Parazoarcus communis: one gene and its partner. The protein of the gene in region 1 binds, or shares a complex with, the protein of each later gene. Links are inferred from orthologs where the notes say so. Each region holds a gene or a part of one and is shown on either strand. Other genes may lie near its edges.

Region 1 (3,230 bases):
CGCCATTGCCGGTTCGGACCTCCTGGTGTCGAGCCACACCGGCAGCGGCAAGACTGCAGCCTTCACGCTGCCGTCGCTGCACAAGCTCATCGACCGTCGTCCGGCGCCTGGTGCAGGTCCGCGCGTTCTGGTGCTGACGCCCACCCGCGAACTTGCCCAGCAGGTCGAGAAAGCGGTGCAGACCTACGGCAAGGCGCTGCGCTGGCTCAACACCGCCTGCCTCGTCGGCGGCGCGCCGTTCTTTGCCCAGGTCAAGCAGCTGCAGCGTCCGGTCGACGTAGTTGTCGCCACCCCGGGCCGTCTGCTCGATCACCTGAACCGTCGCAAGATCAAGCTCTCCGACGTTGAAGTGCTGATCCTCGACGAAGCCGACCGCATGCTCGACATGGGCTTCGCAGAAGACATCGACGCCATCGTTGCAGCAACCCCGGCCCAGCGCCAGACCCTGCTGTTCTCGGCAACGCTTGATGGCGTGGTCGGTCGCATGGCCGAGCGCATGACGCGCAACCCGCAACGCATCGAGATCGAAGTCGCCAAGGAAGACCGCGGCCAGATCGAGCAGCGCCTGATGTTTGCTGACGACATGGGTCACAAGAGCCGTCTGCTCGAGGCCCTGCTGGGTCACGATGGTCTGCAGCAGGCCGTGGTGTTTACCGCGACCAAGCGCAGCGCCGACGAACTTTCGCTGAGCCTGCAGGAAAAAGGTTTCTCTGCCGCTGCGCTGCATGGCGACATGCACCAGACCCAGCGTAACCGTACCCTCGACCGTCTGCGCCAGGGCCGCATCGGCGTGCTGGTCGCAACCGACGTTGCCGCCCGCGGTATCGACGTTGCCGGCATCAGCCACGTGATCAACTTCGATCCCCCGCGTCAGGCAGAAGACTATGTGCACCGTATCGGCCGTACCGGTCGTGCCGGTCGTGACGGTATCGCGATCACCCTGTCGGGCCCGCGTGAAACCGGCCTGATCCGTGCGATCGAGCGTTTCACCGGTGACCGTCTTGAAGTGCACACCATTCCCGGCATGGAGCCGTCGCCGCGCAAGCCTTCGGGTCCGCGTCCGGCAGGTGCTGGCAATGGTCGCCGCTTCGGTAATGGTGGTGGCTTCGGTCGTCCGGCAGCCGGCAATGGCGAACGCCGTGGCGCGGGTGGTGGCGGCGGTTACGGTGGCCGTGACGGCCATCCGTCCAGCCGCAGCGAGCGCAGCCATGGCGATCGCCGTGACCGCAGCTCGCGCGGCTAAGCCTTCAGGGCTGTTGCCTCAGATGTAAAAAATCCCGCTTCGGCGGGATTTTTTTTGCCTGTGAAGGCGCGATGCGTCGTGAGCCGGGGCGAGGGGCGGGGTGCCCCGCGTCGCCCCGGTCGACCGGGGGTTCAGCCCTTGGCTGCGCGTGCGGCTTCGACTTCTTCAGGACGGATGTTGGCGGCGAGCTTGTCGAGTACGCCGTTGACGAAGCGATGGCCGTCGGTGCCGCCAAAGCCCTTGGCCAGCTCGATGGCTTCGTTGATCACCACGCGGTAGGGCGTTTCGAGGTTGTGCCGCAGTTCGTGTGCGCCCATCAGCAGGATGGCGTGCTCGATCGGCGACAGCTCATTCACCGGGCGGTGGATCAGCTTGGCGAACGAGGCCTGCAGCGACTCGACGTTATCGAGGGTGCCGTGCAGCAGGCTGACGAAGAGTTCGCGGTCGACCTTGTCCAGATTCTCGGTGTCGGCCTCGAGGTGCTTCTGCACCGAGGTCATCGAGTTTCCCGACAGCAGCCACTGGTACACGCCTTGCAGTGCAAGTTCGCGTGCGCGACGACGGGCCATCTTGCTCATGGCAGTACCTTCATCAGATTGGCCATCTCGACCGCCGCACGGGCGCAGTCGCTGCCCTTTTCGTGCGTACGGGCGATGGCCTGGTCGTCGTCCTCGGTAGTGAGCACGCCGTTGGCGATCGGAATGCCGGTATCGAGACCGACACGGGTGATGGCTGCGCCCATCTCGTTCGAAACCAGTTCGAAGTGGTAGGTTTCACCGCGGATGACCGCGCCGAGTGCGATCAGGGCGTCGAACTTGCCGCTGTTGGCGAGCTTCTGCAGCACCAGCGGAATTTCGAGTGCGCCGGGAACGGTGGCGATGCGGATCAGGTCGGGTGCGACGCCAAGCTCGATCAGCTCTGCGGTACAGGCCGACAGCAGGCCTTCGCAAACGTCCTGGTTGAAACGGCTCATGACGACTGCGATACGCAGGCCCTTGCCGTTCAGGTCGTTCTCGTACTCATGGATGTTTTCGTAACGTGGCATGGTTTCGATTCAATATTAGGTTGGTTTGTGGGCGGTGCCACGCATGGCACCCCGCGCAGGTGAAGGGGCGCGGCGCAGGTGCGCTGGCCGCTTCGCTTGCGCTCAGTCCTGGTCGACGAAACCCGTGATCTCGAGGCCGAAGCCGGTCATGCTCGGAATCTTGCGCGGGTTCGATAGCAGCCGCATCTTGCCGACATTGAGCGCACGCAGAATCTGCGCGCCCACGCCGAACAGGCGGGCATCCCATTTCACCGGACGATCCGCGGTACCGGTCAGGCCCGCCAGCAGTTCGCGACCGGACTGGGGGCGGTAAAGCAGCACGATCACGCCGGCGTCGGCCGCAGCAAGCCGTGCCAGCGAGTGATTGACCGGGAAGCTGTGACGATTGCTTTCGGGGTCGAGAAAGTCCACGACCGAGATCGGCTCGTGCACCCGCACCAGGGTCTCGTTCTCGGGGCGGATGTCACCGCGCGACAGGGCGAAATGCACGTCGCCCGAGGTCTTGTCCTCGAATGCGGACAGCAGGAAGGTGCCGTGCACGGTCTCGACTTCCTTCTCGGTGACTTTTTCCACCAGGTGCTCGTTTGCTGCGCGGTACTCGATCAGGTCGCGGATTGCGCCGATCTTGAGACCGTGCTCCTTGGCGAACTCGATCAGATCCGGCAGGCGGGCCATGGTGCCGTCGTCCTTGAGGATCTCGCAGATCACCGATGCGGGTTCGACGCCCGCGAGGTGTGCGAGATCGCAACCGGCTTCGGTGTGGCCGGCACGGATCAGCACGCCACCCTTCTGGGCGGTGAGCGGGAAGATGTGGCCCGGCATCACGATATCGTCAGGTGTGGCATGGCGGGCCACGGCAACCTGTACGGTGCGGGCGCGGTCATGGGCCGAAATGCCGGTGGTGACGCCGGTGGCGGCTTCGATCGAGGTGGTGAAGGCGGT
Region 2 (3,248 bases), 1.1 Mb from region 1 along the record:
AGGTCGCCTTTTCGGAAATCTGAGGGGCAAGCAACACCTGCAGCAGACGTTCCTGAGTAATAGCGCTCATTGCCACGATTCCTCCATCTTTGCCAGCGCACCCTTGGTGACCAGCACCTTCGGGAAACGCACCAGCGAAACCGGATCGGCCTCGTGAACGTCGAGCACCAGAACCTGATTCAGGTTGCGCGAGGACAAGAACAGGTTCTCGTCCAGGCCATCGGTGATCACCAGCACGGAGTCCAGACCCATACCCTTGAGCTTCTGAACCAGCATGCGGGTCTTCGGCGCCTCAACGCTGAAATCCTCGACCACAGCAAGACGGTCTTCGCGAGCCAGCTGCGAGAGAATCGCGGCAACACCGGCGCGATACATCTTGCGGTTGACCTTCTGCGAGAAGTTCTCGTCGGGCGAGTTCGGGAAGATCTTGCCGCCGCCACGCCAGAGCGGGCTGGACGCCATACCGGCACGAGCGTTACCCGTACCTTTCTGACGGAAAGGCTTGCGCGTCGATTTGTTAACCTCGGCACGACCCTTCTGGGCACGATTACCCGAACGTGCATTCGCCTGATAGGCGGTCACGAGCTGGTGAATCAGCGCTTCGTTGTATTCACGGCCAAACAGCACGTCAGACGCCTGCAGCGTCGACGCAGCCTGACCCTGATCATTCAATAGTTTCAGTTCCATTGCGTAATCGCCCCTCAAGCCTTGACCGCGGGACGAACGACTACGTCGCCACCCTTGGAGCCCGGCACCGCGCCCTTGATCAGGAGCAGTTGACGCTCGACGTCAACACGCACGATCTCGAGACCTTGCGTGGTGCGCTGAACGTTGCCGTATTGACCAGCCATGCGCTTACCAGGAAACACACGACCCGGGTCCTGCGCCATACCGATCGAGCCCGGCGAATTGTGCGACACGGAGTTACCGTGCGACGCGCGGTTCGATGCGAAGTTGTGACGCTTCTGAACACCGGAGAAACCCTTACCGATGGTGACACCCGTCACGTCGACCTTCTGGCCAACAGCGAACAGATCAGCACCGACGGCGTCACCAGCCTTGAAGCCGGAGACTTGCTCGGCATCAACGCGGAACTCGCGCAGAATGCGGCAGGGCTCGACACCCGCCTTGGCGAGATGCCCGGCGAGCGATTTGACGACGCGACTGGCGCGACGCTTACCTACAGCGACCTGGACCGCGGCATAGCCGTCGGTTTCAGGCGTCTTGATCTGGGACACACGGTTGTCGGACACGTCAAGCACCGTCACCGGGATGGTCCTGCCATCCTCAGCAAAGATGCGAGTCATGCCGACCTTGCGCCCTACAAGGCCTAGACTCATTTTTTTCTCCTGATTCCCGGTTTCGATTGACCGGGGGTCGAACAAATAAATTGCACCAAAAGGCACAAGGGCCGGATTATACCGGCCCTATCGAAATAAACGCAAGCGCGATTATTACTGCAGCTTGATCTCTACATCCACACCAGCCGGCAGATCCAGCTTCATCAGTGCATCAACCGTCTTGTCGGTCGGATCCACGATATCCATCAGGCGCTGGTGAGTGCGAATTTCCATCTGGTCGCGCGAAGCCTTGTTGACGTGCGGCGAGCGCAGCAGGTCAAAACGCTCGATACGCGTCGGCAGCGGCACGGGACCACGGACGACAGCACCGGTGCGCTTGGCAGTGTCAACGATTTCGAGTGCCGACTGATCGATCAGGCGGTAGTCGAAAGCTTTCAGGCGGATGCGGATTTTCTGGCTTTGCATGATTTTGTTCCCAAAGAGCGAATGCGCGGAGCCCTGTGGCCCCGCGCAGTTTTTATGTTACTCGATGATCTTGGCGACGACACCGGCGCCAACAGTACGGCCACCTTCGCGAATTGCGAAGCGCAGACCTTCTTCCATGGCGATCGGGGCGATCAGCTTGACGGTGATCGACACGTTGTCGCCCGGCATGACCATCTCGGTGCCTTCCGGCAGCGTGATCGAACCGGTCACGTCCGTGGTACGGAAGTAGAACTGCGGACGGTAGTTCGCGAAGAACGGGGTGTGACGACCACCCTCTTCCTTCGACAGAACATACACTTCACCCGTGAAGTGGGTGTGCGGCTTGATCGAACCCGGCTTGCACAGCACCTGGCCACGCTCGACATCTTCACGCTTGGTGCCGCGCAGCAGCACGCCAACGTTGTCGCCAGCCTGACCCTGATCGAGCAGCTTGCGGAACATTTCAACACCGGTGCAGGTGGTCTTGACCGTGGCCTTGATGCCCACGATTTCGATTTCTTCACCGACCTTGACGACACCGCGCTCAACACGACCGGTCACCACGGTACCGCGGCCGGAGATCGAGAACACGTCTTCGATCGGCAGCAGGAAGGGCTTGTCGATTGCACGCTCAGGCGTCGGGATGTAGCTGTCAAGCGCAGCAGCCAGTTCGAAAATGGCCGGCTCGCCGATCGGCGACTGGTCACCCTCGAGCGCCTTCAGCGCCGAACCCTTGATGATGGGCACGTCGTCGCCCGGGAAGTCGTACTTGGACAACAGTTCGCGCACTTCCATCTCGACGAGCTCAAGCAGCTCTTCGTCGTCGACCATGTCGCACTTGTTCAGGAACACGATGATGTACGGAACACCAACCTGACGCGCCAGCAGAATGTGCTCGCGAGTCTGAGGCATCGGGCCGTCAGCGGCCGAACACACCAAGATCGCGCCGTCCATCTGCGCAGCACCGGTAATCATGTTCTTCACGTAGTCAGCGTGACCCGGGCAGTCAACGTGAGCGTAGTGACGATTTTCGGTTTCGTACTCGACGTGTGCGGTGTTGATCGTGATACCGCGTGCCTTTTCTTCAGGCGCGCTGTCGATCGACGCATAGTCCTTGGCCTCGCCACCGAACTTCTTCGACAGAATCGTCGTGATTGCCGCCGTCAGCGTGGTCTTGCCATGGTCAACGTGGCCAATCGTGCCAACGTTTACGTGCGGCTTCGTACGCTCAAACTTACCCTTAGCCATTACTAAATCCTCGCTTTAGATCGTTGATTACTTGCGATTGTTGATCACTGCCTCGGCAACGCTCTTGGGCGCTTCCGAGTAGTGCTTGAATTCCATCGAATAGGTCGCACGACCCTGTGACAGCGAGCGCAGCTGGGTCGCATAACCGAACATCTCGGCAAGCGGCACTTCAGCCTTGATCTCTTTCACACCACCGATGAGGTCTTCCATGCCCTGAACGATACCGCGACGACC

Evidence for each region.
Region 2: the proteins of nusB (region 1) and rpsJ are in contact, whole or in part, in a solved structure (PDB 3D3B), measured with the Escherichia coli proteins. The link is inferred for Parazoarcus communis from one-to-one orthologs.

The regions. Positions count from the first base shown.
Region 1 is NZ_CP022188.1:1,697,110-1,700,339, forward strand. What follows is about bases 99-3,009. They hold nusB (transcription antitermination factor NusB), read right to left. Parts: upstream 1,822-3,009; coding sequence 1,375-1,821; downstream 99-1,374. Other genes in these bases: CEW87_RS07730 (DEAD/DEAH box helicase), read left to right, coding at 99-1,243; ribH (6,7-dimethyl-8-ribityllumazine synthase), read right to left, coding at 1,818-2,288; ribBA (bifunctional 3,4-dihydroxy-2-butanone-4-phosphate synthase/GTP cyclohydrolase II), read right to left, coding at 2,391-3,009. Outside these bases: more of CEW87_RS07730, read left to right, coding at 1-98; more of ribBA, read right to left, coding at 3,010-3,230. UniProt on the Escherichia coli protein: Part of the processive rRNA transcription and antitermination complex (rrnTAC). The complex forms an RNA-chaperone ring around the RNA exit tunnel of RNA polymerase (RNAP).
Region 2 is NZ_CP022188.1:641,899-645,146, forward strand. What follows is about bases 111-3,039. They hold rpsJ (30S ribosomal protein S10), read right to left. Parts: upstream 1,767-3,039; coding sequence 1,455-1,766; downstream 111-1,454. Other genes in these bases: rplD (50S ribosomal protein L4), read right to left, coding at 111-687; rplC (50S ribosomal protein L3), read right to left, coding at 702-1,340; tuf (elongation factor Tu), read right to left, coding at 1,824-3,014. Also shown: rplW (50S ribosomal protein L23), read right to left, coding at 1-61; more of rplD, read right to left, coding at 67-110; fusA (elongation factor G), read right to left, coding at 3,042-3,248. UniProt on the Escherichia coli protein: Involved in the binding of tRNA to the ribosomes. Part of the processive rRNA transcription and antitermination complex (rrnTAC). The complex forms an RNA-chaperone ring around the RNA exit tunnel of RNA polymerase (RNAP).